Regions from separate parts of the Streptomyces sp. NPDC001508 genome, predicted to be linked through region 2. Evidence: riboswitches for the same ligand, from Rfam matches in the RefSeq annotation. Region 2 holds a riboswitch; each other region holds the start of a gene.

Region 1 (4,933 bases), on a different contig from region 2:
CTTGCAGTGCCCGCGCGATCGTCGTGCAGATCTCCTCCAGCTGCGCCACCTGCTCCTCGCTGAGGTGGTCGAAGACGGCGGCGCGCACCGTCTCGACGTGCCCGGGTGCCGTGCGCTCCAGGGCCGCCGTCCCCGCCTCCGTCAGCGCGGCGATGCTGCCGCGCCGGTCCGACGGGCACCCCTCGCGCCGGATCAGGCCGTCCTTCTCCAGCCGGGTCACCGCGTACGTCAGCCGGCTGCGGGTGATCTTCGAACGCTCGGCCAGGTCGGTCATCCGCAGCCGGTGCTCCGGTGCCTCGGAGAGGTTGGCCAGGATGGAGTAGTACAGGTGCGGCATGCCGGCGTCCTGCTGGAGCTGCCGGTCGATCGCGTCTTCCAGCAGCAGGGAGGCCGCGACGTACGCGCGCCAGGCGCGCTGCTCCTCGGGGGTGAGCCAGCGGGTCGTCATGCCGCCAGTGTAAGTTTGCTTCAAACTTGAACCAAGCCCACCCGACCCGGAGCCTCAGTAACCGGCCCCGCCCGACTAAGCCCGTCCAACCCATGTCCGCCTCAAACCGGCCCCCCGAGCCGGAGCCGCCGCAGCCGGCCCTCCGACCCGGAGCCTCAGCAACGGGCCCCGCCCGACCCCAGCCCGTCCCATCTATGTCCGCCTCAAGACGGCCCCGCCTGACCCGGAGCCTCCCCGACCGGCCCCGCCCGACTAAGCCCGTCCAACCCATGTCCGCCTCAAACCGGCCCCGTCCGAGCCGGAGCCGCCGCAACGGGCTCCCCGACCCGGAGTCGCCGCAACCAGCCCCGCCGAACCAAGCCCGTCCCATCCATGCCCGCCGTAAAAGCGGCCCCGCCTGGCCCCCGTCCGTTCGTCTCCACGATGGAGTACGCCGATGCCCTTCCCGTACGTCCTGCTGTCCGCCGCCGTCTCCCTCGACGGCTGTCTGGACGACACCGGCCCCGAGCGGCTGCTTCTGTCCGGCCCGGCCGACTTCGACCGGGTCGACGCGGTGCGGGCGTCCGTCGACGCGATCCTGATCGGCGCGGGCACCATCCGCGCCGACAACCCGCGGCTGCTGGTCAACGCGCCCGAGCGGCGCACGGCCCGGCTCGCCGCCGGCCGGCCGGAGTACCCGCTCAAGGTCGCCGTCAGCGGCTCGGGCGACCTGGACCCGGACGCGTGGTTCTGGCACACCGGCGGCGAGAAGGTCCTCTACGCGACGGACGAGGGCGCCGAGCGGGCGCGGCGGGCCGGTATCGCCGCCGATGTCGTCCCGCTGGGCCCCCGCCTCGACTGGCCGGCCCTCCTGTCCCACCTGTACACGGCGCGTGGGGTGCGGCGCCTGATGGTCGAGGGCGGCGGGAGCGTCCACACGCAACTGCTCCGGCAGGGTCTCGCCGACGAACTCCAGCTCGTCGTCGCCCCGTTGCTCGTCGGGGACCCGGGGGCGCCCCGGCTGTTCGGGCCGGGGGAGTACCAGCGCGGGCGGCTGCGGCTGCTGGAGACCCGGCGGATCGAGGACGTGGTTTTGATGCGGTACGAGCCGACCGCCCCAGGGAGCGGTCCGGCGGCCGTCGCCGCGGACCGGCACTGGCTGCGGATCGCCTGCGAACTGGCGGCGCGGTGCCCGCCCTCGCGCACGGCGTTCAGCGTGGGCGCGGTCGTGGTGGCCGCGGACGGGACGGAGCTGGCACGCGGATTCTCCCGGGAGGCGGGCGACCCGGTGGTCCACGCGGAGGAGGCCGCACTCGCCAAGACCGACCCGGCGGATCCACGGCTGGCCGGGGCCACGGTCTACAGCAGCCTTGAGCCGTGCGCCCGGCGGGCCTCGCGGCCCGCGCCCTGCGCTCGGCTGATCCTGGACGCGGGGGTGCGCCGGGTGGTCACGGCCTGGCGGGAGCCGGACACGTTCGTCGCGGCGGCCGACGGAAGCGGGCTGCTGACGGCCGCGGGCGTCGACGTCGTCGTCCTGCCCGAGTACGAGACCGCGGCCAGGGAGCCGAACCGCCATCTGCTCGACTGAGGGCCGCGCCCGCCCGGCCCGGGGAAAGAGGCCGCCGACCGCCGGGCGGCCCCCGGGAAGGGCCCGGAGGTTATCCGTGTGCTCGCCCTCCTGTTCATGGCGTACACTGGTGGAACACCGACGCGGGGTGGAGCAGCTCGGTAGCTCGCTGGGCTCATAACCCAGAGGTCGCAGGTTCAAATCCTGTCCCCGCTACGAAGGCTCAGGGCCGGAATCCAGTACATGGATTCCGGCCCTGAGTGTTTTCCGCCCACGGTGACGCGGCTCGCTCACGGTCACGAGCGGTGATCGGACGACTGCCCTCCGCATAACAACTGAAACACCGTCAAGTCCCGTGGGTTGCCCGAGTTTCCGAGCGCGCGTGGTCAACTTGCCCGATTTTCGCAGGTCCTGAGTGGTAAGTCCATGCCGGAAAGCGTTAATGATCAAGCTGAACGGCTTGGAATCTGCCCGCCGGGTCTATTAACGTTCGATAACGCAGCGCGGTTGTCCCAGTCGTCACAAGAGGCGGCTCCGTGCTCACGCGCCGAATCCCGCAAGGGAACCGGGGAACCACCACCTTGGGGTGAATCACGCGGACACCGCCGTGGAGACACGGCCGGTATACGCGCGTAGGAGACCTTCCTGCTCCGAACCCGTCAGCTAACCCGGTAGGCGGAGGAAGGAAAGGAGTACGCCCGAGTGGCGTCCAACCGGCCCGCCCCAGAAGCCCCGTTCGCGCCGAGCCAGTACGGCACCGAGACCTTCGGCTATGGCAACTACCGCACCGACGAGGGCCCTTGGGAGGAGTGGAACCCCACCGAGGACTCCATCCGCCCGCTCCGCGGCCGGCATCGCGTCGCCAGACAGCGCGGCGGCGGACTCGCCCGCAGCTCCACGGTCCTCGGCGTCGGCGTCATAGCCGCCGTCGGCGCGGGCGGCATGGCCAGCGCCAACACCGGCAAGCCGCCGGTGTCCATCTCCATGCCCGACCTGCCCTCCGTCGGTTCCCTGCTCGGCGACGGCGACGGCGCGGGCACCGAGGCCACCAAGGGCTCCGCGACCGCCCTGAGCAGCGTCGGCGTGACCGAGGCCGACAGCGCCGAGGGCACCACCGACGCCGGCGAGGCGCTGCGCAACCGCATCATGGCCCAGGCCGAGCAGCAGCAGGGCCAGGCCGAGACCAAGGCCGTCGCCGCGGCCGTGTCCGCCGCCGACCAGGAGGCCGCCGACGCGGCGGCCAAGGCGGAGAAGGAGGCCGCGGCCCGGGCCGCCGCCGCCAAGGAGAAGGCGGAGGCCGCCGCCAAGAAGAAGGCCGAGGAGGCGCGGCTGGCCGCGCTGGCCAGGCAGTACAGCCTGCCGACCTCCTCGTACACGATTACCAGCACCTTCGGCCAGGCCGGCTCCATGTGGTCCTCCGGCTACCACACCGGCCTCGACTTCGCCGCCCCCACGGGCACGCTGATCAAGGCCGTGCACACCGGCACGATCACCGAGGCGGGCTGGGCCGGCTCCTACGGCTACCGCACGATCCTCACCCTGGACGACGGCACCGAGCTGTGGTTCTGCCACCAGTCGTCGATCAGCGTCAGCGTCGGGCAGAAGGTCAACACCGGGGACGTCATCGGCCGCGTGGGCGCCACGGGCAATGTCACCGGACCCCACCTCCACCTGGAGGTGCACCCCGGCGGCCAGTCCAGCGGCATCGACCCGATGGCCTGGCTGCGCAGCAAGGGCCTCACCCCCTGACCCACCCGGCATCTCCCCGCACACCCCCCGTTCCCCGGCGGTCCTGGCGCCCATCCCCCCGACGTCAGGGCTGCCGGTCCGGTGTTTACACGGTCTTTGCGCACGATGATGGAATCGCGGGTTCCGGTGGGCGCGTTGAACGCGAGTATGACTTCCCTTCACAAACTCGGTTCCTCCGATCTTGAGGTCTTCCCGCTCGCCCTCGGCGGCAACGTCTTCGGCTGGAGCGCCGACGAGCCGACGTCCTTCGCCGTCCTCGACGCCTACACGGCCGCCGGCGGCAACCTCATCGACACCGCCGACTCCTACTCCGCGTGGGTCGAGGGCAACAAGGGCGGCGAGTCCGAGACGATCATCGGCAGGTGGGTCAAGGCGCGCGGCAACCGTTCGGACGTGCTGATCGCCACCAAGGTCAGCCAGCACCCCGACCACCCGGGACTGTCCGCCGCCAACATCAAGGCCGCGGCGGACGCCTCGCTGCGCCGGCTCGACACCGACCACATCGACCTCTACTACACGCACTTCGACAAGCCGGACGTGCCGGTCGAGGAGATCATCGGCGCGCTCGACGAGCTGGTGCGGGTCGGCAAGGTGCGGTACATCGCCGCGTCCAACATCAGCGCGGAGCGGCTCCAGGCGTCCCTGGACTTCTCCGACCGCGAGGGCCTCGCCCGGTACGTGGCGCTCCAGCCGCACTACAACCTGGTCTCGCGCGACACCTACGAGGGCCCGCTCCAGGACGTCGCCGCCCGCGCCGGACTCGCCGCCCTCCCGTACTACTCCCTGGCGGCCGGCTTCCTCACGGGCAAGTACCGCCCCGGTACGACCGTCGACAGCGTGCGGGCCAAGGGCGCGGCCAAGCACCTGCAGAGCGAGCGCGGCCAGAAGGTCCTCACGGCCCTGGACGAGATCGCCGCCGCCCACGGTGTCGCCGTGCCCAGCGTGGCGCTGGCGTGGCTCGCGGCCCAGCCGACGGTGGTCGCCCCGATCGCCTCGGCCCGGACCGTGGACCAGCTCCCGGCCCTGCTCGCCGCGGCCGACCTCACCCTGACGGAAGAGGAAACCGACCGCCTCACCCGGGCTTCGTCCTGACCTGGCGAATGCGGTCCGCCTGAGGGGAGGTTGTCGATCGGCTGGGGGAGCGTCGTGAGTTCTCGCGCAGTTCCCCGCGCCCCATGGCTGTGCGTCCC
Region 2 (4,933 bases):
TGCTGGGCGACCGGGAGGTCGACCGGGCGGCCGTTTTGGACGCGGCGAAGGCCGCGCTGCGTGCGCGGGTCGAGGGCGGCGACGTCCCGGTGATGATGCGGTTCGCGTCGCTGACCGAGGGTGAGGAGCGGGAGGGCTGGTACCGGCGGGCCGCGGACCTCGGGCACGACCGTGCGGCGCTGCGGCTGGCGACACTGCTGCTGCGCCGCGGCGAGGACGGCGAGGCGATCCCGTACCTGGAGGTGGCGGCGCGGCGGGGCGTGGTGGAGGCGGCCCGGCAGCTCGCCGTGATCTACGAGGTCCGCGCCCGGTACTGGCGGGACCGGAGCCTGGCCCACCCCTCGCCGCCCGATACGGTCGGGGAGTGACCGACCAGCCCCACCCCCCGAAGCCCGCCCCCGCCGCGCCCGACCTTTTCACCTGGGAGTTCGCCGCAGACCCCTACCCGGCCTACGCCTGGCTGCGCGAGCACGCCCCGGTGCGCCGGACGGAGCTGCCGAGCGGGGTCGAGGCCTGGCTGGTCACCCGTTACGCCGACGCCAAGCAGGCCCTGGCCGATCCGCGGCTGTCGAAGAACCCGGCGCACCACGACGAGCCCGAGCACGCCCGCGGCAGGACCGGCATCCCGGGGGAGCGCAAGGCCGAGCTGATGACGCATCTGCTGAACATCGACCCGCCGGACCACACCCGGCTGCGCCGGCTGGTCAGCAAGGCGTTCACACCACGGCGGGTCGCCGAGTTCGCCCCGCGCGTGCAGCAGCTCACCGACCGGCTCATCGACGGGTTCGCGGACCGGGGCTCAGCCGACCTCATCCACGAGTTCGCCTTCCCGCTGCCCATCTACGCCATCTGCGACCTGCTCGGCGTCCCGCGTGAGGACCAGGACGACTTCCGGGACTGGGCGGGGATGATGATCCGGCACGGCGGCGGGCCGCGGGGCGGCGTGGCCCGGTCGGTGAAGAAGATGCGCGGCTATCTGGCCGAGCTGATCCACCGTAAGCGCGCGGCGCTGCCCGGCGAGCCCGCCCCCGGCGAGGACCTCATCTCCGGGCTCATCCGCGCCTCCGACCACGGCGAGCACCTGACCGAGAACGAGGCCGCCGCGATGGCCTTCATCCTGCTGTTCGCCGGGTTCGAGACGACCGTCAACCTCATCGGCAACGGCATGTACGCGCTGCTCACCCACCCCGAGCAGCGGCGCCGCCTGCAACAGTCCCTCGCGGCCGGGGAACGGGACCTGCTGGCGAGCGGCGTCGAGGAGCTGCTGCGCTACGACGGCCCGGTCGAGCTGGCCACCTGGCGGTTCGCCACCGAGCCGGTCAGCATCGGCGGGCAGCGGATCGCGCCGGGCGACCCCGTTCTCGTCGTCCTCGCCGCGGCGGACCGGGATCCGGAGCGGTTCGCCGACCCGGACGTGCTCGATCTCGGCCGACGTGACAATCAGCACCTCGGCTACGGCCACGGCATCCACTACTGCCTCGGCGCGCCGCTCGCCCGGCTGGAGGGCAGGTCCGCCCTCGCCGCCCTCCTCACCCGCCTCCCCGACCTGCGACTTGCGGTGGAACCTGCCGATCTGCGGTGGCGCGGCGGGCTCATCATGCGTGGACTGCGTACTTTGCCCGTAGAGTTCACGCCCGTCCGGCAAGAGGCCGGAATGGGAGATTCCGGAGCCCCTTGCCCCGACGGAAGATGACAGACCCTCAAGTTTGTGATCTTCATGTGATCTGCGCGGCATGAACTTGTGACAGGTGATCGTGTGCCGCTACGTTCACCCATCGGTGCGGTGTCCCGGTGTGGCCGCCGCGCCGGTCAGTGCTGTCGCGCGAAAGGCTTCCGCATGCTCTCCGGGAACGGTCGTCACCGGCGCCCCCGTCAGGCTCCGGCCTTCGTCGTCGCGGCCGGAGTGACCGGCTCCGCGATCGCCATCCCGCTGCTCGGCGCCACCGGCGCGAGCGCCGCCGACGGCACCACCTGGGACCGGGTCGCCGAGTGCGAGAGCGGCGGTTCATGGAGTGCCAGCACCGGCAACGGATACTTCGGCGGGCTGCAGATCTCGCAGCAGGACTGGGACGGACACGGCGGTCTTGAGTATGCGACGACCCCGGACCAGGCCAGCCGTTCGCAGCAGATAGCCGTGGCCGAGAAGATCCTCGCCGACCGGGGCACCACCCCGTGGGCGACCTGTGCCCTGCTCTCCGGGCTCACCTCGAAGTCGGGCTCCGTCGGCGTCGACACCGGCGTCACGGACGGCGGTTCGTCCGGCTCGACGGGCTCCACGAAGTCCGCCGGCCCGTCAGACACACAGAAATCGCTGGATTCCACCGATTCGCCGGAAGTATCTGAATCATCCGGCTCGACCGACTCGTCCTCGCCCTCCGACCCCGCGGCTTCCGGCACGGAGACCTCGCCGTCCACCTCGCCCTCGTCGAGCGCGAGCCCGAGCCCGAGCCCGAGCGTGAGCGCGAGCGCGAGCCGCGATGTGACGGACGGTCGTACGGATTCCACCGAGCCCGGCGGGTCGGCCTCGTCCGAGCCCGGCGCCTCGCCCAAGGACGACTCGCCCACCGAGGACCCCGAGTCCGCGGACTCGGACAACTCCTGGCGCAGCGGAGGCTCCTGGAGCCTGGTCGACACCGGATCCCTCGGGGGTGGTCGCCACCGGGGCGACAGTGCGGACGAGAACGGGGCGAGCGGGACGGCTGACCCGGGGTCAGACCCCTCCGGGCGGCACGCCTACACCGTCCGCGTAGGCGACACCCTCGCCTCCATCGCCGACTCCCTTGACGTGGACGGCGGCTGGCGTGCGCTCTACGCCGTCAACGAGAAGGCCATCGGTGCCGACCCGAACCACATCGCCCCCGGTCAGGCCCTGGATGTCGGGGTCGAAACGGGCGAAAAGTAGCGGGAGCTGACGTCCCGTTTCATGCGTCATGTCCGGTTTGTTGAAAGTGTGGGATGAGTCTCAGAAGCCCTGATCGTCTTTGAAATTCCGGCGATCGCGTGCCTACGGTCATGACCGCTCGCCACCGCGAGCCCCGGCTGCCGCAACGCCGAGTCCTGCCAGCGGCCGTACGGGAACAGTCGTCGCGTCAAGCGCCGTAGGCAGGAGCGGGGGACCCAAGGTAAGTGCCGCGCCGGTCGGTTGACCGAAGCGGCTCGGGGTGAAGCCACGCCTCCACACGGAGACGTGGCCGGGCAACTCAACCGGCCCGAACCCGACAGCTCACCTCGCAGGCGTCGGTGAGGGGATCCATCCATGCTGTTCTTCGGCAAGGGCAAGCACCGTCAGTCGTCCAAGGTCACCCGTGTCGTGGCGCTCGCCGGTGTCACCGGCGCCGCCGTCGCCGCCCCGCTGATGGCGGCCGGCAACGCCTCCGCCGCCAGCGCCTCCGAGTGGGACACCGTCGCCCAGTGCGAGTCCGGCGGCAACTGGTCCATCAACACCGGCAACGGCTACTACGGCGGCCTGCAGTTCTCGGCCTCCACCTGGGCCGCGTACGGCGGCACGCAGTACGCGGGCACCGCCGACAGGGCCAGCAAGTCGCAGCAGATAGCGATCGCCGAGAAGGTCCTCGCGGGCCAGGGCAAGGGTGCCTGGCCGGTCTGCGGCAAGGGCCTGTCCGGCGCCGCCTACAACGGCGGCGGCTCCGCGTCCGGCGGCAACACCGGCTCCTCGAACACCACCACGGGCGCCGGCTCGTCGAACGCCGGCTCCGGCGCCGGCTCGTCGAACACCGGTTCCGGTGCCGGTACTGGTTCTTCGAATTCTTCGAACGCCGGCACCGACCGTTCCACCGAGCGGCAGTCCGCCTCCCGTTCCGCCGACCGTCCGGCCGCGGACAAGACGGTCACCACCCCGACCGGCGAGAAGGTCAAGAAGGGTGACGGCGAGTACAAGGTCGTCAAGGGCGACACCCTCAGCTCGATCGCCGAGCGGCACGGCGTCAAGGGCGGCTGGCAGAAGCTGTTCCGGCTGAACCAGGACATCGTCGAGAACGCCGACCTCATCTACCCGGGTCAGCTGCTGCACCTGAAGTGACAGCCGGCCGACAGTCCGGCCACAGCCCCCGCACAGCGGCGCCCTCCACCGTGGAGGGCGCCCCGGGGCCGCCCCCGTCCCCACGGACCCCCCGCCCCGGCGCGTCTTCCCCCGTACGCGCCGGGGCGGGGCCTTTCCACACCGCGGTGACCAGGCGGACGGCATGGGCGCGGGCGGCGGCCGTGGAGACCTGCCGGCCCCCCACGCTCACCGCAGCCCCCTCACCCGCAGCCCCCTCACCCGCAGCCCCCTCACCGGCAGCCCTCTCACCCGCAGCCCCCTCACCGGCAGCCCTCTCGCCCGCAGCCCCCTCACCGGCAGCCCTCTCGCCCGCAGCCCTCTCGCCCGCAGCCCCCTCACCGGCAGCCCTCTCACCCGCCGTCCCCTCCCCGTCGCTCCCCTTGCTCCAGCCGCCCCAGCGCCCCAGCCGCCCCAGCGGCCCCCGGCCCCGCCCCCGCCTCCCGTCCCGCGTCTGAGGCGCCTCGGTCTCCGGCTGGTCGTCCGCGGCAGCTTCTTCTTCTCGTCCTCTCCCTGTCTCTCCGGGTCTTCCGTCGCGTCGTCTCCGTCTGCTGCGGCCCACGGTTTTCGCACCGCGCTTTGTTCCGGTTGGAAACAATGTGTACCGTCAGCCTGTCGTCACCCCGTCCACGGGGCGGTCGGCGACCGGCCGGGGGCCCCGGTCCGGTTAGGCTCTAGTCGCAAGGCGCACAGCCCCGCACTTCCAGCGTCACATTCCAAGAAGGAGATGCTCGTGCCGTCCATCGACGTCGTCGTAGCCCGGGAAATCCTGGACTCCCGAGGCAATCCCACGGTCGAGGTCGAGGTCGGCCTCGACGACGGCAGCACGGGTCGTGCCGCCGTCCCGTCCGGCGCCTCCACCGGCGCCTTCGAGGC
Region 3 (4,933 bases), on a different contig from region 2:
CGGCGTCGAACCGGACCTGGTGTGTGTGGCCAAGGCACTGTCCGGTGGCTATGTGCCGGTCGGCGCCACCCTCGGCAAGGACTGGATCTTCAAGAAGGTCTACTCGTCCATGGACCGCGTGCTGGTCCACTCGGCGAGCTTCGGCTCCAACGCGCAGGCGATGGCCGCCGGTCTCGCCGTGCTGGCGGTGATGGAGGACGAGCAGATCGTCGCGCGCGCCCGGGCGACGGGCGAGCTGTTGCGCTCCCGGCTGGCCGCGCTCGTCGACAAGTACGAACTGCTCGCCGACGTCCGCGGCCGGGGCCTGATGATCGGCATCGAGTTCGGCAGGCCCAGCTCGCTCAAGCTGCGTAGCCGCTGGACCATGCTGCAGGCCGCCCGCAAGGGCCTGTTCGCGCAGATGGTCGTGGTGCCCCTGCTCCAGCGGCACCGCATCCTGACCCAGGTCTCCGGCGACCACCTGGAGGTGATCAAGCTGATCCCCCCGCTGGTCATCGGGGAGGCCGAGGTCGACCGGTTCGTGGACGCCTTCACCGCCGTGATGGACGACGCGCACAGCGGTGGCGGTCTGATGTGGGACTTCGGCAAGACGCTGATCAAGCAGGCGGTCGCCAACCGGTGACCGTCCCGCACGACTTCGCCGGTTGTCGGGCGGCGTTTGCCTCTGAGGCAAGAAATTTGCCTGAGGGGCAAGCCTGCGGCTCAATGGAGGCGTGAGCTCCTCCGAAGCCGAGCTGTCCGCCGTCGCGCTCCAGCTGCGCTCGTTGCGCCGCCGCGCCGGCCTCACGCTGGAGGCGGCGGCGCACTCCGCAGGGCTGTCGCCCGCCCATCTGTCCCGGTTGGAGACCGGACAGCGCCAGCCCTCCCTGCCGATGCTGCTCGCACTGGCCCGCGTCTACGGTACGACCGTCTCGGAACTGCTCGGCGAGACCGTCGCCGACCGGGACGCGATCGTGCGCGCCGCCGACATGGAACCGACCCGTGCGGGCGGCTGGACCTACTGGCAGGCCGGCGCCCCCGGCCGCGGCATGCAGGCACTGCGCGTCCGCGTGCCCCACGGCTCGCAGCGCGACATCGTGCGCGTGCACCCCGGCGAGGAGTGGCTGTACGTCCTCAAGGGCCGGCTCGCCCTGCGCCTCGGGGACACCGCCCATGTCCTCGCTCCCGGCGACAGCGCGCACTTCGACTCGCTGACCCCGCACCGCCTCGCCGCCGAGGACCACGGCGGGGTGGAGCTTCTGTTCGTCCACACCCTGCTGCAAAGTCCCACGGCCGCGCTGTGCCTGGGCCCCATCACTGGAGAGCTGCCATGACTGACATGGAGGAGAAGTTCCCGCGCGCCCTGTGGGTCCGGCTGATCATCTACATCGCCGTCGGCCACATCGTGGCGGGCTTCATCTATCTGCTGTTCGAGGTGGGCGCCAAGGGATGAGCGGCGACGGCACGACGGCCGGGTGACGGCCCCGAAGTGAGCGTCCGTCAGTCCAGCAGCCGCTCGCGCAGCCGCTCCCGGGTCGGCGACGCCAGACCCAGCCCCTGCTCCAGATAGGCGTCGACACCGCCCCAGGTCTGCTCGACGGTCTCCAGGGCGGCCGTCAGATACTCGGCGCGCGCGTCGAACAGCGGGCTGATCAGTTCCATGATCTCCGGGGTGTACGCGGTGTCCGCGCCGCCGCTGCGGCGCACCCGGTAGCGGCGGTGCTTGGCGTTCGACTCCAGATAGTCGGCCAGGATCGCCTCGCGCTCCACTCCGAGGGCGAGCAGTGTCACGGCGATGGACAGGCCCGCGCGGTCCTTGCCCGCCGCGCAGTGCATCAGCGCAGGGACGCTGTCCTCGGCCAGCGCGTGCAGCACCCGGGAGTGCTCGGCGGTGCGCTCCGTGATGATCGAGCGGTACGAGACGATCATCCGGTGCTCGGCCTTGCCGTCGCCGAGCAGCTGCCGCAGCTCGCCGACGTCGCCGTCGCGGACCATCGTCCAGAACTCGGCGCCGTCCGCAGGGTCGGTCAGCGGCAGATTGACGTTGCGCACGCCGGGCAGTTCGACGTCCGGCCCCTCCAGCTTCTGGTCGGCGCCGTTGCGGAAGTCGAAGATCGTGTGCAGGCCCAGGGAGGAGAGGAACGCGGCGTCGGACTCGGTCGCATGCGCCAGATGACCGCTGCGGAACAGCACGCCGGGGCGCACCCGCCGGCCGTCCGCGGTCGGCAGTCCGCCCACATCACGGAAGTTGCGCACACCGGCGAGTTCGGGTTCGGTCGACGGGACCTGCTGTGTCACGGAGGCTCCTCGCGGTCACTCCCCGCGACGTGGGTCGTCGACGGGCACGCCGTCGACCATACGACATGGATTTCCCGCGGCAGCGAGTTATCCACAGGCGTTGCCCCACAGGCTCGCCGCACTTGATGATGGTGCGGCGTGAGCGGATCTGGGGGCACTTGTGAGGCTTTATGACGGACATCGCCGAGGACGGTCGTACCCGACCGTGATGCCGTGCTGTGGTGCCACGGGCTGCGCACCGCACTCCGCGACGATCGGGACACCGCGGTCCTTCGGCCGTACCGCGTCTGACTCTTCTGTCTGGATTGCCGGTTATGCGGTGAGGGGCGTGAGGAGCGTCATACCCGTGACGGTGCGTCGTCCGTCATGACCACGTAATGCACGGGCTTCTTGCGGGAATTGGGAAAGCCCGCCACCGCGACATGCACGGACGGTGACCGGGAATTCCCGCGACGGATCACGGGAAACGCGCACCGGGTGAAGCGGCTCCTTGTCCGTTCGCGTCCCGCTCGCTTACGTTCGCCACCAATCCGGACGGACCGCCGAATCCTGCCGCCGCCCGGATCCCCGACACACACTCACCCGTGCCCGGCAGGAGCGGGGGACCCACCAGGCACGACTGCCTGTCCCGGTCTCCGGGACGGCTAGGGGTGAAGCCGCGCCCTGCGCGGCCGGGCAGCTCCAGCCCGAACCCGACAGCTCACCTCGCAGGCGCCGGAGAGGAATTCGCCATGCCCGCGAAGGGTAAGCACCGCCGTCCCAAGTCCCAGCGACTCACCCGCTCCATCGCCGCCGCCGGAACCGGCGGCGCCGCGCTCGCCCTGCCGCTCATCGGCGCCGCCGGGGCACACGCCGCCACCCCCGACTCGGCGCCCCGCGCCGCCGCGCAGCAGTCCGTCCAGTCCGGCACCGTTGAGCAGACGACGGCCGCCGCGCACTCCGGCACCCGGACGTACTCGGTGCGGCAGGGCGACTGGCTCGCCAAGATCGCCGAGGAACAGGGAGTCAGCGGCGGCTGGCAGCGGATCTACCAGGACAACCGTGAGGCCATCGGCGGCAATCCCTCGCTGATCCACCCCGGTCTGAAGCTCACGCTCGGGGAGCGGGCCGGGACGGGGACCGACTCCTCGTCCACCGAGCCGTCCTCCGAGAAGTCCTCGTCCGCCGAGTCCGCCGAGTCCGCCGGGTCCGCGCAGCCGTCGGCGCCTTCTTCGTCCGACACCTCGTCCGACAGCGCTCCGGTCGCCCAGAACACCGGGACCGCCGGCACCACCGACACCGCCGGCTACGGCCTCCCGGTCAACGGCGCCCGGATCGGGACCGCTTACCACACGGCGGGCAGCATGTGGTCCAGCGGTTACCACACCGGTGTCGACTTCGTCGTCCCGACCGGCACCTCGCTCAAGGCGGTCGGCGCGGGCACCGTCGTCTCCGCGGGCTGGGGCGGTGCCTACGGCAACCAGGTGGTCCTCAAGCTCGCCGACGGCTACTACGCGCAGTACGCCCACCTGTCGCGGCTGTCCGTCTCGGCCGGCCAGACCGTGACCCCGGGCCAGCAGATCGGCCTGTCCGGTGCGACCGGCAATGTGACGGGCCCGCACCTGCACTTCGAGATCCGCACCACGGCGAACTACGGCTCGGACGTGGACCCGCTCGCCTACCTCCGCACACACGGCGTCACCGTCTGACGGCAGCGACACCCCCGCACATGGCGTGGGCCGCACCGGAGTCCCGGTGCGGCCCACGCCATGTGCGCCCGGCGGGCGCGGCAATCCTTCGCCCAACACCCCCGCCCTCCGGCCTGTTCCCGCGTTGGGAAACTCTTGGGGAGTGTCTTATCTCACCGTTCGTCAACCCTTTCCTACGATCGCGTAGGTCACATCCGAAGGGGAATCATGGACCGACGTGGCAGACGATTCGAAGAGTGACAACACAGCTGTGATCGGGTCGTACGTGGCGGTGGGAGACAGCTTCACCGAGGGCGTCGGCGACCCCGGCCCCGACGGGGCGTTCGTCGGCTGGGCCGACCGGTTCGCGGTCCTGCTCGCGGACCGCCGCCCCGAGGGCGACTTCCGGTACACCAATCTCGCCGTGCGCGGACGGCTGCTCGACCAGATCGTGGCCGAGCAGATCCCCCAGGCGGTCGAACTCGCGCCGGACCTCGTCTCCTTCTGCGCGGGCGGCAACGACATCCTGCGGCCCGGCACCGACCCGGACGAGGTGGCCGAGCGTTTCGAGCGGGCCGTGGCCCGGCTCACCGCGGTGGCCGGCACCGTCATGGTGACGACCGGCTTCGACACACGCGGCGTGCCCGTGCTCAAGCATCTGCGCGGCAGGATCGCCACCTACAACGGGCACGTCCGGGCCATCGCCGACCGGTACGGCTGCCCCGTGCTCGACCTGTGGTCACTGAAGGCCGTACAGGACCGCAGGGCCTGGGACGACGACCGCCTCCACCTCTCGCCGGAGGGGCACACGCGCGTCGCACTGCGGGCCGGCCAGATGCTCGGCGTCGAGGTCCCGGCCGACCCGGAGCAACCCTGGCCGCCGCTGCCGCCCCGCGGCACCCTCGAAGTGCGCCGCGACGACGTCCACTGGGCCCGCCAGTACCTGGTCCCGTGGATCGGGCGCCGGCTGCGCGGCGAGTCCTCGGGCG
Region 4 (4,933 bases), on a different contig from region 2:
GGACGGTCCGGACGACACGGGCGCCACGGCTCCCGTCCGCTTCCACTCCAGGTGGGCGGCCGGGATCTCCTCCAGGAACCGCGACGGCGGGTTGTACGAGGGCTGGCCCCAGGCGCTGCGCATGGTGGACCGGGTGAGGTAGAGCCGCTCCCGCGCGCGCGTGATGCCGACGTACGCCAGGCGCCGCTCCTCCTCCAGTTCCTTGGTCTGGCCGAGGGCGCGCATGTGCGGGAAGACGCCGTCCTCCATGCCGGTCAGGAAGACCACCGGGAACTCAAGGCCCTTGGCGGTGTGCAGGGTCATCAGGGTGATGACGCCGTCGCCCTCCTCCTCGTCCGGGATCTGGTCGGAGTCGGCGACCAGCGCGACCTGCTCCAGGAAGTCGGCGAGCGTGCCTCCCGCGGCCGTCTCTCCCTCGCCGCGCTCCTGCTCGAACTCCAGGGCCACGGAGGCGAGTTCCTGAAGGTTCTCGATCCGGGTCTCATCCTGCGGGTCGGTCGAGGCCTGCAACTCGGCGAGATAGCCGGTGCGTTCCAGCACCGCCTCCAGGACGGTCGCCGGGCCCGCGCCGGACTCGACGATCGTACGCAGCTCCTCCATCAGCGTGTTGAACCGCTGGACGGCGTTGGTGGACCGGGCGGCCATGCCGTACGCTTCGTCCACGCGGCGCAGCGCCTGCGGGAAGCTGATCTTCTCGCGCTGCGCGAGTGCGTCGATCATCGCCTCCGCGCGCTCGCCGATGCCGCGCTTGGGCACGTTCAGGATGCGGCGCAGCGGGACCGAGTCCTCCGGGTTGGCCAGCACCCGCAGATAGGCGAGGACGTCCCGGACCTCCTTGCGCTCGTAGAAGCGGACACCGCCGACGACCTTGTAGGGCAGGCCGACGCGGATGAAGACTTCTTCGAAGACACGGGACTGGGCGTTGGTGCGGTAGAACACGGCGACATCGCCGGCCTTGGCCTCGCCCGCGTCGGTCAGCCGGTCTATCTCGTCGGCGACGAACTGCGCCTCGTCGTGCTCGGTGTCCGCGACATACCCGGTGATCGTGGCGCCCGCGCCCGCGTTGGTCCACAGGTTCTTGGGGCGGCGGGACTCGTTGCGCTCGATGACGGCGTTGGCTGCGGACAGGATCGTCTGCGTGGACCGGTAGTTCTGCTCCAGCAGGATCGTCATCGCGTCCGGGTAGTCCTCCTCGAACTGGAGGATGTTGCGGATGGTCGCGCCGCGGAAGGCGTAGATCGACTGGTCGGCGTCGCCCACGACGCACAGTTCGGCGGGCGGCAGGTCGTGCTCGCCCGGCGGCACGTCCACCGGCTGCTCGGCGGTCCCGACGAGTTCGCGCACGAGGGCGTACTGCGCGTGGTTGGTGTCCTGGTACTCGTCCACGAGCACATGGCGGAAGCGGCGGCGGTAGTGCTCGGCGACATCCGGGAAGGCGCGCAGCAGATTGACCGTGGTCATGATCAGGTCGTCGAAGTCGAGCGCGTTCGCCTCGCGGAGACGGGACTGGTAGAGGGCGTACGCCTGGGCGAGGGTCTTCTCGAATCCGTCGCTCGCCCGGGCGGCGAAGTCCTCCTCGTCGATCAGCTCGTTCTTCAGGTTGGAGATCTTGGCGCTGAAGGACTTGGGCGGGAAGCGCTTCGGGTCGAGGTCCAGATCGCGGCAGACCAGGGCCATCAGACGCTTGGAGTCGGCGGCGTCGTAGATCGAGAAGGACGAGGTGAAGCCGAGGCGCTTGCTCTCACGGCGCAGAATGCGCACGCACGCGCTGTGGAAGGTCATCACCCACATGGCGTTGGCGCGCGGGCCGACGAGGTGCTCGACGCGCTCCTTCATCTCGCCCGCGGCCTTGTTGGTGAAGGTGATCGCGAGGATCTGCCCCGGGTGCACCTTGCGCTCCGCCAGCAGATGGGCGATGCGGTGCGTGAGCACCCGGGTCTTGCCGGAGCCGGCGCCGGCCACGATGAGCAGCGGGGAGCCGGCGTGCACGACGGCGGCGCGCTGGTTCTCGTTCAGCCCGTGCAGAAGCGTGGCCGGGTCGATGACCGGCCGTGGGGCGCCGTTGCCGTAATAGGAGTCCCGGTCCGGGGGCACGTCGAACTTCCCGCCGAACAGATCGTCCGGAACCGGCTCCGGAGCGTGATCGTCCTCGGGCGGCGGCGGGGGCTCCTCGTCCTGCCCTCGGGGGGCTCGGAGGTCCGCCAGGAAGCTGTCGTCAAAGAGGCTGCTCATCGCTCTCCGAGTCTAGGCCGCGCCACCGACAACCCGCGGCCGCCCCGGGAAGATGGCCCGGTTCCTCCGGCGGGCCCGCTTCCGGGCGCAGGCCGCGCAAACCGCTCACCGTACGGAATCGCCCTGTCACCCAGACGGAATCCCCCTGACAGGTCACGAAAATGTATCGGGCATATCACCCATCAACCTTCACAGGGGCCACACGAGTTGGCTACCGTGCCGGGCAGGCCGTACGACCCCCACCGGCGAACGTCGCCGGGCCGCACGGCCTCCGCCGAGTCCGGCGCGCCCGCGTGGTGCGCGGAGCCGGGGACCCACACCGACCTTGGGGTGAATCGGCCCAACTCCCGCATGGGGAGGGGCCGTAGGGCAAGCCTTCCGAACCACCCGCCCGAACCCGACAGCTAACTCGGTAGGCGGAGCACGGAAGGAGTCGCCTCCCTTGGCGTCGCATCGCAAGTCGCGCTCCGCGGGTACCCGCGCGACCGGCATACGGACCCCCGCCCTGGCCACCGCCGCCCTCACCTCCGTGGCCCTGCTCTCCCAGACGGCGAACGCCGCCCCCACTCCCGACGGCGACCGGCCCAGCGTGGAGGAGGTGCAGCGGAAGGTCGACGACCTGTACCGGCAGGCCGAGTCGGCGACCGAGAAGTACAACGCGGCCAAGGAGAAGACCGGCAAGCAGCGCAAGCAGGTCGACACCCTCCTGGACGACGTCGCCCGGCGCACGAGCCGGCTCAACAAGGCCCGTGAGGAACTGGGGACGTTCGCCGCCGCGCAGTACCGGACCGGGGCCGCCTCCCCCGACACCGCCACCTTCCTGCTCTCGGACACCCCGCAGGACTACTTCGACCAGACCCAGCTGATGAGCCGGCTGACCTCGCGTCAGAAGACCGCGGTCGACGACTACGTCACCGAGCAGTCGGCGACCATGAAGAAGCGGCGGGAGGCCACCAAGAGCCTGGAGACGCTCACCGAGTCGCAGGACGAACTCCAGACCGCCAAGGCCACCGTCCAGAAGAAGCTCTCCACCGCGCGCCAGTTGCTGTCGAAGCTGACGGCGGAGGAGAAGGCACGGCTCGCGGCGATCGAGAAGCGCAAGCAGGAGGAGGCCGCGCGGAAGGCGGCCGAGCTGGCCAAGAAGCAGGCGGAGCAGGAGGCGGCCCGGCAGAAGAGCGACGCGTCGAACTCCGCGGGTTCCTCGTCCTCTTCGTCGTCTTCTTCGTCGTCTTCTTCCTCTTCGTCGTCCTCTTCCTCCGGCTCCGGCTACGCCACCAAGGCCGAGAAGGCGATCGCGTTCGCCCGCGCGCAGATCGGCAAGCCGTACGTCTGGGGCGCGACCGGACCCGACTCCTACGACTGCTCGGGGCTCACCCAGGCCGCCTGGAAGGCCGCGGGCGTCAGCCTGCCGCGCACCACCTACAGCCAGGTCGACGCCGGCACCACGGTCTCCCTCGCCGACGCACAGGCGGGCGACCTGATCTTCTTCTACGACGACGTCACCCACGTGGGCCTCTACATCGGCGACGGCATGATGATCCACGCTCCGAAGCCGGGCGCCTACGTCCGCGAGGAGTCGATCTACTACGCCGGGAGTTCGATCATCCACAGCGTGGTACGGCCGGCCTGACCGGCCGGGCTCGCCTCCACGCGCGCGTGGGCGCGTTCTGGTCGACCGTCGAAGAGGTCGATGGTGCTCCCGCCGCCACGCGCGCGTGGGCGCGTTCTCTGCGATAGCCGTCGTACAGACGGTGTCCGGCTCGCCTCCACGCGCGTTCGTGTCCCGCCGTGTCCGGCGCCCGCGCGTTTTTGGGACGTACGCGCGCGTGCCACGCCGTCGGCGCGCCCGGTGCTCCCTAGCATCGGGCGCATGCCCGGCACCTCACCCCTTCGCGCCTGGTGGGCGCAGCGTCCGCCGGCGGCCGGGGCCGCCGTGATGGCGACCGGCATCGTCTCGCTGGGTCTGTACCTGACCGGGTACGAGGTTCTGTCCCTGATCGCGCTGGCGCTGAGCTGTGTCGCCTGGGCTGCGCTCGCCGTGGACTTCGTCGCGGGCATGCTGCGCGACCGGGAGCGATGGCCGGCCGAGGCGCGAAGGCCGGACGCGCTCACCGCCGTGGCCGCGACGACGGTGCTCGGCACCCGGATCTCCGTGCTCGGCGGGCACACCCTCGCCGCCGTGCTGCTCGCCCTGGCCTCCGTGCTCTGGCCGGTGCTGCTGTTCCTCGCCGGACGGGGCCTGCGGCGGCGGATGCCCGGGACGGTGTTCCTGATCTGTGTGGCCACCCAGGGGCTCGCCGTGCTCGGCGCCACCCTGGCCGCCGCGGAGTCGACGGCGTGGCTCGCGCACACGGCGCTGGTGCTGTTCTGGCTGGGGCTGGCGCTCTATCCGGTCGCGCTGGCCCGGTTCGACGCCCGGCAGCTGCTCGACGGGGCCGGGGACCACTGGGTGCTGGCCGGCGCGCTCGCCATCTCGGCGCTGGCCGGGGCGAAGCTGATCACCGCGGGCGGCCCGGCGCTGTATCTGTGGAACGAGGACGATAAGGACGTCCTGCACAGCGTGACCGTGGGGCTGCTCGCCCTCGACCTGGCCTGCTGTGCCGTCCTGGTGCTCGCGGAGATGGTACGGCCCCGCCCGCGCTACGACGTGCGCCGCTGGTCGACGGTGTTCCCGATGGGGATGACGGCGGTGGCCTCGCTG

Evidence for each region. Region 2 has a riboswitch for cyclic di-AMP ahead of ABT245_RS41030 (transglycosylase family protein). Riboswitches for the same ligand answer to the same signal wherever they lie in the genome.
Region 1: linked by a shared signal. The riboswitch ahead of ABT245_RS41520 (M23 family metallopeptidase) and the one ahead of ABT245_RS41030 (transglycosylase family protein) in region 2 are both predicted to bind cyclic di-AMP.
Region 3: linked by a shared signal. The riboswitch ahead of ABT245_RS44855 (M23 family metallopeptidase) and the one ahead of ABT245_RS41030 (transglycosylase family protein) in region 2 are both predicted to bind cyclic di-AMP.
Region 4: linked by a shared signal. The riboswitch ahead of ABT245_RS38670 (C40 family peptidase) and the one ahead of ABT245_RS41030 (transglycosylase family protein) in region 2 are both predicted to bind cyclic di-AMP.

What each region holds. Positions count from the first base shown of each region.
Region 1 is NZ_JBEPAP010000084.1:9,876-14,808, forward strand. It holds gene ABT245_RS41505 (MarR family winged helix-turn-helix transcriptional regulator) at 1-448, opposite strand, end outside; gene ABT245_RS41510 (dihydrofolate reductase family protein) at 885-2,015, shown strand; tRNA gene ABT245_RS41515 (tRNA-Met) at 2,137-2,210, shown strand; cyclic di-AMP (ydaO/yuaA leader) riboswitch at 2,530-2,687, shown strand; gene ABT245_RS41520 (M23 family metallopeptidase) at 2,697-3,743, shown strand; gene ABT245_RS41525 (aldo/keto reductase) at 3,891-4,835, shown strand.
Region 2 is NZ_JBEPAP010000081.1:12,177-17,109, forward strand. It holds gene ABT245_RS41015 (hypothetical protein) at 1-368, shown strand, start outside; gene ABT245_RS41020 (cytochrome P450 family protein) at 365-1,693, shown strand; gene ABT245_RS41025 (transglycosylase family protein) at 1,838-2,902, shown strand; cyclic di-AMP (ydaO/yuaA leader) riboswitch at 3,085-3,252, shown strand; gene ABT245_RS41030 (transglycosylase family protein) at 3,257-4,039, shown strand; gene eno (phosphopyruvate hydratase) at 4,785-4,933, shown strand, end outside.
Region 3 is NZ_JBEPAP010000114.1:5,081-10,013, reverse strand. It holds gene ABT245_RS44875 (aspartate aminotransferase family protein) at 1-622, shown strand, start outside; gene ABT245_RS44870 (helix-turn-helix domain-containing protein) at 714-1,313, shown strand; gene ABT245_RS44865 (DUF6126 family protein) at 1,310-1,432, shown strand; gene ABT245_RS44860 (tyrosine-protein phosphatase) at 1,480-2,277, opposite strand; cyclic di-AMP (ydaO/yuaA leader) riboswitch at 2,847-3,004, shown strand; gene ABT245_RS44855 (M23 family metallopeptidase) at 3,009-3,965, shown strand; gene ABT245_RS44850 (SGNH/GDSL hydrolase family protein) at 4,216-4,933, shown strand, end outside.
Region 4 is NZ_JBEPAP010000070.1:25,046-29,978, reverse strand. It holds gene pcrA (DNA helicase PcrA) at 1-2,232, opposite strand, end outside; cyclic di-AMP (ydaO/yuaA leader) riboswitch at 2,495-2,666, shown strand; gene ABT245_RS38670 (C40 family peptidase) at 2,675-3,862, shown strand; gene ABT245_RS38665 (tellurite resistance/C4-dicarboxylate transporter family protein) at 4,103-4,933, shown strand, end outside.